3 regions of the Achromobacter xylosoxidans genome follow, and region 1 is predicted to be linked to each of the others. Evidence: predicted binding sites of a transcription regulator. Region 1 holds the regulator's gene; each other region holds the start of a gene.
The links. Region 1 encodes HrcA, which represses chaperone genes, less so after heat shock. Its sites were predicted from a motif close to TTAGCACTCNNNNNNNNNGAGTGCTAA; they were not measured.

Region 1 (3,206 bases):
CGCCGGAAAAGACGGTGAAGCCGGGGCCGAAATGGATCTCGGTCTGTTCGACGATGACGAAGTCGCGGATATGCAGGGTGCGCAGCATGTCGGGGCGCTTACTACTCTACGTTGTCGGAGGCTTCGGGCATCAGGTTCCAGTGCAGCTTGCGGCGCAGGGTGGAGAAGAAACTGTAGCCTTCGGGATGCACGAAGCGGATGGTATAGGGCGCGCGCTGTACGACGATGCGGTCGCCCGGCTGCAGGTCGGACCAGGTCTGCATGTCGAAATGCACGCTGGCGCCGACTTCCACGCGGCCCATGGCCGTGAGCGTCATGTTCAGCACGCCGCTGTCGGGAATGACGATGGGGCGGTTGGACAGCGTCTGCGGCGCCACGGGCACCAGCACCATGGCGTTCATGCCCGGATGCAGGATGGGGCCGTTGGCCGACAGCGCGTACGCGGTGGAGCCCGTGGGGGTGGCGATGATCAGGCCGTCGGCGCGCTGCGTGTACATGAACGCGCCGTCCAGCTCGACCCGCACTTCGATCATGCCGCCGCGTCCCGCGCGGTTCAGCACCACGTCGTTCAGCGCGGACGCGGAGTACATCTTCTGGTCGCCACGCCACACGCTGCCTTCGAGCAGCATGCGTTCCTCGATCTGGAAGCTGCCTTCGAGCACGCGCGCCAGGGCGCCGTGCGCGTCCTGCAACGCGATGTCGGTGATGAAGCCCAGGCGTCCGTGGTTGATGCCGACCAGCGGCATGCCATAAGGAGCGAGGTGGCGGCTGGCGCCCAGCACGGTGCCGTCGCCGCCCATGACGACGGCCAGCGACGCGGTCTTGCCGATTTCCTCGAGCGTGGCGACGGGGTATTCGGTCAGCCCGGTGTTGCGCGCCGTGTCCGCATCGATGAGCACCTGCCGGCCCGCTTGCGTCAGCGCGTGGGCGAGTGCTCTCAGCGGTGTGTCCAGGCCGGTGTCCTGGTATCTGCCGATCAGGGCTACGGTAGGAAAATGCATGGCTGCTTGCGTATCAAAAAAGGCCGGACCAGAAGCCGAAACCTGCCCGGAATGGGCGGTTTAGCCGATTATATGGGGCCGCATATGTGCTTGCGGGACAAAAATCGCCTCAATTGAAAAAGATTCCCTAAAATACTTGTTATGGATGACCGCGCACGCGCACTACTGAAAGCGTTGATCGAACGCTATATCGCCGATGGGCAGCCAGTCGGCTCGCGGACGCTATCGAAAGTATTCGACTTGTCCCCGGCCACGATCCGCAATGTGATGGCGGATCTCGAAGAACTGGGACTGATCCACAGCCCGCACACCTCCGCCGGCCGCGTGCCCACGCCGCGGGGATACCGCATGTTCGTCGATTCGTTGCTGGCGGTGCAGTCCTACCAGCTCGAACCGCACAACATGGGCGAGATGCTGGCGGCCGCCGAACCCACGCGCGCCGTCAACGCCGCAGCGGCCCTGCTGTCCAACCTGACCCAGTTCGCGGGCGTGGTGCTCACGCCCAAGCGCGCCCAGGTTTTCCGCCAGATCGAATTCATTCGCCTGTCCGACAAGCGCGTGCTGCTCATCATCGTCACGCCTGACGGCGATGTCCAGAACCGAATTCTTTTCGTGCAGCGCGACTATGCCGAAGCGGAACTGCTGGAAGCCGGCAATTTCTTCAACATGCATTTCGCCGGCAAGTCTTTCAATGTCGTGCGGCAAACCCTGTCGACCGAACTGGCGCAATTGCGCGAGGATATCTCGCGCCTGATGCAGGCCGCGGTCGAAGCCAGCGCGGAAGCCGCTGAAGACGGCGACGCCATGGTCATCTCCGGAGAGCGCAAGCTGCTGGACGTGACCGACATCGCCTCCGACATGGACCGCCTGCGCAAGATGTTTTCGCTGTTCGAGAAAAAAACCGACCTGCTGCAGCTCCTGGACGTGTCCACCCGGGCCCAGGGCGTGCAGATCTACATCGGCGGCGATTCGCAGCTGGTGCCGATGGAAGAGGTCTCGGTCATCACCGCGCCTTACGGCGTGGACGGCAAGGTCGTGGGTACCCTGGGCGTGATCGGTCCCACGCGCATGGCCTACGAACGCGTCATTCCCATCGTGGATATCACGGCGCGCTTGCTGTCCAACGCCCTCAGCCACAACCAGTAGGTCCATCCGAAGCTACGTCCTCCTTGCGGAGGAAGGGGAGTGTTTGTGTTTCTTCGCCTGTTCAAGTACCTGTGGCCTGAGCGCTATCTGCCGGAACCCGAGCAGGAGGACCCCTTCAACGAAGACCCCGCGCCGCGCGGGCCGGCCAAGGTCGGCGTGCTGCTGGTGAACCTGGGCACCCCGGACACCCCGGGTAAGCAGGACATACGCAAATACCTTGGCGAGTTCCTGTCCGACCCGCGCGTGATCGAGATCCCGCGCTATCTGTGGAAGCCCATCCTGCATTGCCTCGTGCTGACGATGCGGCCCAAGAAGCTGGAGCCGCGCTACGCCGGCGTCTGGATGAAGGAAGGCTCGCCCCTGATGGTGTACAGCCAGCGCCAGGCCGATGGCGTGCGCGCAGCCCTGGCCGAGGCTGGAATCGACGCCGTGGTGGAGTTGGGCATGCGCTACGGCAACCCCTCGATCCCCGACGCCATTTCTCGGCTGCGCCGGCAGGGCTGTGAACGCATACTCACCGTGCCGCTCTATCCGCAGTACGCCGCCAGCACCACCGCCACGGTCGTCGATGCGGTCACCCGCCACGCAGGCCGCCTGCGCGACCAGCCCGAGCTGCGCTTCATCAAGCGTTTCCATGAAGAGCCGGCCTATCTGGACGCGCTGGCTGGCCGCATCGAGCGCTACTGGCAGGAGCACGGCAAACCGCAGAAGCTGGTCATGAGCTTTCACGGCCTGCCGCGCTATTCGATCGAACTGGGCGATCCGTACTACCGCGATTGCATGGAAACGGCGCGCCTGCTGGGCCAGCGTCTGTCGCTGCCGCGCGAACAGATCGAAGTGACCTTCCAGAGCCGTTTCGGCACCGCCCGCTGGCTGGAACCCTATACCGAACCCACCCTGAAGGCGCTGGCCGCCGCCGGCGTGACCGAGGTCGATGTGGTGTGCCCGGGTTTTGTGGCAGACTGTCTGGAAACCCTGGAAGAGATCAGTCTGGAATGCCGCGACGCCTTTATCGAGGCCGGCGGCAAGCGTTTCCGCTACATTCCGGCGATCAACGAC
Region 2 (3,206 bases), 2.3 Mb from region 1:
TTCGGCCAGTTCGACCACGGCAGCTTCGGCGGTCAGCAGCAGGCTGGCGACGGAAGCGGCGTTCTGCAGGGCGGTGCGGGTCACCTTGGTGGGATCCAGCACGCCTTGCTCGACCAGGTCGGTGTACTCGCCGGTCGCGGCGTTGTAGCCGTAGTTGCCCTTGCCGTTCAGCACGGTGTTGACGACCACGCTGGCTTCTTCGCCGGCGTTGGTGACGATGGTGCGCAGCGGCTCTTCCACAGCACGCAGGATCAGCTTGATGCCGGCGTTCTGGTCAGGCGTGTCGCCCTTCAGGTCAGCGATGGCTTGCTTGGCGCGCAGCAGAGCAACGCCGCCGCCAGCCACAACGCCTTCTTCCACTGCAGCGCGGGTGGCGTGCAGGGCGTCTTCGACGCGAGCCTTCTTTTCCTTCATTTCGACTTCGGTGGCAGCGCCAACGCGAATCACGGCAACGCCGCCGGCCAGCTTGGCCACGCGTTCTTGCAGCTTTTCACGGTCGTAGTCGGACGTGGCTTCTTCGATCTGGACGCGGATTTGCTTGACGCGAGCTTCGATCGACTTGCTGTCGCCAGCGCCGTCGATGATGGTCGTGTTTTCCTTGCCCACTTCGATGCGCTTGGCTTGGCCCAGTTCAGCCAGGCCGGCCTTTTCCAGCGACATGCCGGTTTCTTCGGAGATCACCGTGCCGCCCGTCAGGATGGCGATGTCTTCCAGCATGGCCTTGCGGCGGTCGCCGAAGCCAGGAGCCTTGACGGCGGTCGTCTTCAGGATGCCGCGGATGTTGTTCACAACCAGGGTGGCCAGGGCTTCGCCTTCGACGTCTTCAGCGATGATCAGCAGCGGACGGCTCGACTTGGCAACTTGTTCCAGCACGGGCAGCAGGTCGCGGATGTTGCTGATCTTCTTGTCGAAAATCAGGACAAACGGATCTTCCAGAGCGGCAACTTGCTTGTCCGGGTTGTTGATGAAGTAGGGCGACAGGTAGCCGCGGTCGAATTGCATGCCTTCGACGACGTCCAGCTCGTTTTCCAGCGACTTGCCGTCTTCGACGGTGATGACGCCTTCCTTGCCGACCTTGTCCATCGCGTCAGCGATGATCTGGCCGATGGAGGTGTCGCTGTTGGCGGAGATCGAGCCGACCTGGGCGATTTCCTTGCTGGTCGTGACCGGCTTGGATTGCTTCTTCAGTTCGGCGACGGCGGCGGCGACAGCCTTGTCGATGCCGCGCTTCAGGTCGATCGGGTTGAAACCGGCGGCAACGTACTTCAGGCCTTCCATGACGATGGCCTGGGCCAGCACGGTGGCGGTGGTGGTGCCGTCACCGGCGTTGTCGGAGGTCTTGGAGGCAACGTCCTTGACCAGCTGGGCGCCGATGTTCTCGAACTTGTCCTTCAGTTCGATTTCCTTGGCGACGGACACGCCGTCCTTGGTCACGGTCGGGGCGCCGAACGAGCGCTCCAGCACGACGTTGCGACCCTTGGGGCCCAGGGTGGTCTTGACAGCATTGGCGAGAACATTCACGCCGCGGACGATGCGCACGCGGGCGTCGTCACCGAACAGTACTTGCTTGGCAGCCATTTCTTAGCTTCCTTCGAAAATTCGTTTGAGGCGGGGTTTACTGGACCACGGCGAGGATTTCGTCCTCGCGGATGACGAGCAGCTCTTCGCCGTCAACCTTCACGGACTGGCCGGCGTACTTGCCGAACAGCACCTTGTCGCCAGCCTTCAGGTCGACCGGCAGGATCTTGCCGTCTTCGGTCTTCTTGCCGGGGCCGACGGCCACGACTTCACCCTGATCGGGCTTTTCAGCGGCGCTGTCGGGGATAACGATGCCCGATGCAGTCTTGCGCTCGTTTTCGAGGCGTTTGACGATCACGCGATCGCCCAGGGGACGCAAGGCCATGAGGAACTCCTGTTGCAAAAAAGAGAAGGAAATGATCGGTTAGGCCCGGGAACGCTTGTTAGCACTCACCGGTGTCGAGTGCTAATTATAGGGATGATGTTCTAGGGTTCAAGGGGGGAGGGCGGGGCTGTTACATATTTGCGGGTAGCGAAGGCGCAAGGCGTCAGGTTCATTGAGCTTGCCGACTTCGGCCGTCCCAGTGCGCTGCGATATCAGCCATAATCAATTCAACCTGGCCCCGCGTGACGGCAGGAGGTCAGTTTCCCTCCCACATGAACCGGTAGCGGGCGGGCCGTAGCGTACTCAGTGCGGAGTATCTCAATGACGACACCGGAAGCGCCGGACGACGACTTGGTACGGACCCGCAGCCACAGGCCACGCGACCTGCCTCAGGGCTTTCGGGCTGGATTGATTACGGCCATCACGGTATTGCTGGGCTTTTCGCTGGGTTTCCTGCGCTACTGGGGCTTCGACGCGCCGGGCGATTGGAGCGCGCTGTCCGTGCTGCCGGGCGTGTGCTTGTTGCTCGCCAGCCTGCTGCAGGTAATAGCTCTTTACCGCGCCTTGCGTTTGGAGGATGAAGCCGAGAATGAATACCGCAAAACCGTGCGATGGTTCATCGCGTCGGCGATCCTGCTGTTGCTGGGGCTGACAGCGGCGTTGTGGGAGGTGGCGTAATCAAGAGAGGGATTGGAGCGGGTAAAGGAGGGAATCGAACCTTCGGGAATCGAACCTTCGCCTGAAGCTTGGGAAGCCGCTGTTTCTTGGGCGCGGCCCGCGCTGCCAATCCGCTTGACGACAGACCTTGCAATATGAACGGGAGGCTCGAATTGGAGTCATCCCGTTTTTTTTTTCGGACTAAAGCCGGGCCCACGAGCCGCGCTTGTCGCCGGCAAATTAGGGTTATCCGGAATTCTTTATGCTTAAACTTTTGTGAAGAATGAGCGGCAGATATAGGGCCGCCGCTGCATGAGGCATCGAGGCGGTTCACAGTGGTGCGGCATGACGCACCGGGCGCGGGATCGCGGGGTGAGCCCCCAAAAGGAGAATCGCATGCTGTTGCGTAGACGTTGTCTGGCCATGATGATGCTGGCGTTGACTGGCTGGGCGACGGGCAGCCATGCGCAAACGCCATCTCCGGCCTGGCCCGTCAAGCCCGTGCGCCTGGTCGTGGGGCTGGCGCCCGGAGGGCTGGTCGACGTGCTGGCGCGCACAGTGCAGCCGCACCTGGCCGAGGCCTTGAAGCAGACCGTTATCGTGGAGAATCGCGGCGGTGCGGGCGGCAACGTGGCGGGAGCCGAGG
Region 3 (3,206 bases), 1.4 Mb from region 1:
GGGCGCCCAGCGCCTGGCCGCCGAGCTTGGCGTCATGCTGGTCGCCCCGGACACCAGCCCGCGCGGCGCCAACGTGGCCGGCGAGGACGAAAGCTGGGACCTGGGCACCGGCGCGGGCTTCTACGTGGACGCCACCACCCCCGCCTGGCGCGACCGCTACCGCATGTACAGCTACGTGACGCAGGAACTGCACGGCATCGTCACGGGCGAGGCCCTGCCCGGCGACGCGTCGCGCACCGGCATCTTCGGCCATTCCATGGGCGGCCACGGCGCGCTGGTGCTGGCGCTGCGCAACCCCGGCAAGTTCCGCTCGGTGTCGGCGTTTGCGCCCATCGCCGCGCCCAGCCAGTGCCCCTGGGGCAAGAAGGCGTTCGGCGCCTACCTGGGCGACAGGACCGAGGATTGGGCCGCGTACGACGCATCCGCGCTGATGCGCGGCGCCACCAACCCGTTTCCCGCTGGCATCCTGATCGATCAAGGCGAGTCGGATCAATTCCTGGCCGAACAGTTGTATCCCGAGGTATTCGAGGCAGCCTGCGCCGCCGCTGGCCAGCCGCTGGACCTGCGGCGCCATCCGGGCTACGACCATGGCTACTACTTCATCTCGACGTTCATCGAGGATCACATCCGGTTTCACGTCGAGCGGCTTGGAAAACCGGCGCCCTGAGGGCGCGCTTCTATACTGGCGGGCCTGCCGCGGCAGGCTGCTTGCGTGCCCCGGCGCGCCGCCTGCGGTCTGTGCTCAATAGGAACGCCTGATTTGATCAACGGAATCGCTCCCTTCGTCTGGATACTGCTGGGCGCCGTCGTCGTCCTGCTGCCGGGCATCGTCATGCTGCTGGGCCGCGGCGGCCCGCGAGACGAGCGCGGCCGCAGGATGTTCCAGTTCCGGCCGGTGCGCCGCCTTTTCGGCCTGATGCTGGTGCTGCTGGGATGCGTGTCGGGCCTGCTGGCCCTTTCGCTGGTGCAATTCTTCCGCCTGACGACCGATGAGCCGGTGGCGCATATTGAAGTTCGGCAGGTGGCCGACGGCCAGTTCCAGCTCAACGCCAGCGCGCCTGGCACCGGCACCAAGCAGTACGTCCTCTACGGGGATCAGTGGCAGATCGATGCGCGGGTCGTGCGCTGGCGCCTGCCGGCGCTGATGGCCGGCGTGCCGCCGCTGTACCGGCTGGAGCGCCTGTCCGGCCGCTATAGCGATGCGGCGCGGGAAGCCTCGGCCACGCGCTCGGTCCACGCGCTGGACGACTGGCCGGCGCCGGATCTGGCATCGCTGAAGAAGAATTTCCCGAACTGGTTCCCGTTCGTCGATGTCCAATTTGGCAGCGCTGCGTATATGCCGCTGTTCGATGGCGCCCGCTACCAGGTGTTGATGGATCCGCGCGGGGCGCTGTTCGTGCGGCCCGACGGCGAAGCTACGGCCGAGGGCTTGAAGCGGCTGGGCTGGTAGGGCAAGCCGCAACCGCGTCCGGATTCAGGGGCTGGCCATCCGCCGGCAGCGCTCGGTTGTCCCATGGCGGCAAACCACCCCGAAAAAATAAACGGGGACGCAATGCGACGAATGAAACTTTGACGCGCCGCAATAGTCGAATTAGCACTCCCAATACTAGAGTGCTAACATCGAATCCATGTCGTTATCCCTTCGCCATCCGGAGACCCCCGCTATGAAGCAACCCAGTACCTCGTTGGCCGCTTCCGGCAACGCCCTGGCGTTGGCCATTGCCAATCCGGGCGCACTTGGCACGATCGACGCTTATATCTCCTCGGTCAACCGCCTGCCGGTCTTGTCCGCGGAACGTGAAACCGAGCTAGGCCGCCGCCTGCGCGACCAGGAAGACCTGGGCGCCGCGCGCGAACTGATTCTGTCGCACCTGCGCCTGGTGGTGTCGGTGGCGCGTCAGTACCTGGGCTATGGATTGCCGCATGCCGACCTCATCCAGGAAGGCAACGTGGGCCTGATGAAGGCCGTCAAGCGCTTCGACCCCGAGCGCGGTGTGCGCCTGGTGTCGTTCGCCGTGCACTGGATCAAGGCCGAAATCCACGAGTACATCATCCGCAACTGGCGGCTGGTGAAGGTCGCGACGACCAAGGCCCAGCGCAAGCTGTTCTTCAACCTGCGCAGCATGCGCCCCGACGGCCAGACGCTGGATCCGGAACAGGTCGACCACATCGCGCGCGAACTGAACGTGCGCCGCGAAGACGTGAGCGAAATGGAAGTGCGCCTGTCCGGCCGCGACATGTCGCTGGAAAACCAGGACGATGACGATGACAGCTACGCGCCCATCGCCTACCTGTCCGACGAGGGCCGCCAGGAACCCACCCGGGTGCTGGAACGCGCCGCCCGCGACCAGCTGCAAAGCGCCGGCCTGACCGACGCGCTGCAAGCGCTGGATCCGCGTTCGCGCCGCATCGTCGAGGCCCGCTGGCTGCAGGACGACGGCGGCGCCACGCTGCACGAACTGGCGCAGGAGTTCGGCGTGTCGGCCGAGCGCATCCGCCAGATCGAAGCGGCCGCCCTGAAGAAGATGCGCGGCAACCTGGCCTCTTGAGGCGCTTGTCGAACCATGCGAAGGGCCGCGATCAGCGGCCCTTTTGCTTTTCCGGCGCGCCGCGGCCGCGCATGAATATATTGATACAAATTCGGGCGGAAATTTTGCGCGGCGCGAGAAACTTAATGAGGATCGCACCGCCTAACTTCATGTAGACCGCGAACTTCGGTTAGCAGTCTTGTCATCCGTCTCGGCTTCTCCTCTTTCCCCTCCCCTATGAGACGGATGCTTGCGGGGCACCATGCATACCTGGTGCCCCGTTTTTTATGCGCGTCCGGTTCGCGCTTGCACCGGACTCAAGCGGCCAACGCCGTGCGCAGCCGGAGCAAGAAGCGCGGCTTGTCTAGGCCGCCTGGGCGTTGTCGGAGGCCGTCATGGCGCCATGCCACAGCGCGTCCTGCACGCGCCGTACGCCGGTCGCCATTGAACCGTCCTGGTACAGCTTGATCCAGCGGTAGCCGGGCGCCATGTTGTCCACCACGTGCTTGCCGTCGCGGATGCTGAACTGGAAGCAGGTCGACGGCGTGGCCAGCAGGCGCAGGTTGTGGCGGCGGCGGTCGAACTCATGGTGCACATGGCCCCACAGCAGCACGCGGACCTGCGGCCAGCGCGCCAGCAGCTTGAACAGGGCCTGCGGGTTGTCGATCATCATCGAAT

Region 2: a site for HrcA is predicted at 1,962-1,988, ahead of groES (co-chaperone GroES). Genes of this name have one in related genera too.
Region 3: a site for HrcA is predicted at 1,592-1,618, ahead of rpoH (RNA polymerase sigma factor RpoH). Genes of this name have one in related genera too.

What each region holds. Positions count from the first base shown of each region.
Region 1 covers NZ_CP061008.1:5,563,460-5,566,665, reverse strand. Annotated here, with positions in the region: gene recN (DNA repair protein RecN) at 1-88, opposite strand, end outside; gene IAG39_RS25810 (NAD kinase) at 102-1,001, opposite strand; gene hrcA (heat-inducible transcriptional repressor HrcA) at 1,143-2,147, shown strand; gene hemH (ferrochelatase) at 2,193-3,206, shown strand, end outside.
Region 2 covers NZ_CP061008.1:1,072,473-1,075,678, forward strand. Annotated here, with positions in the region: gene groL (chaperonin GroEL) at 1-1,578, opposite strand, end outside; gene groES (co-chaperone GroES) at 1,616-1,903, opposite strand; gene IAG39_RS04910 (hypothetical protein) at 2,225-2,581, shown strand; gene IAG39_RS04915 (Bug family tripartite tricarboxylate transporter substrate binding protein) at 2,957-3,206, shown strand, end outside.
Region 3 covers NZ_CP061008.1:196,931-200,136, forward strand. Annotated here, with positions in the region: gene fghA (S-formylglutathione hydrolase) at 1-667, shown strand, start outside; gene IAG39_RS00965 (hypothetical protein) at 761-1,450, shown strand; gene rpoH (RNA polymerase sigma factor RpoH) at 1,665-2,549, shown strand; gene cpdA (3',5'-cyclic-AMP phosphodiesterase) at 2,893-3,206, opposite strand, start outside.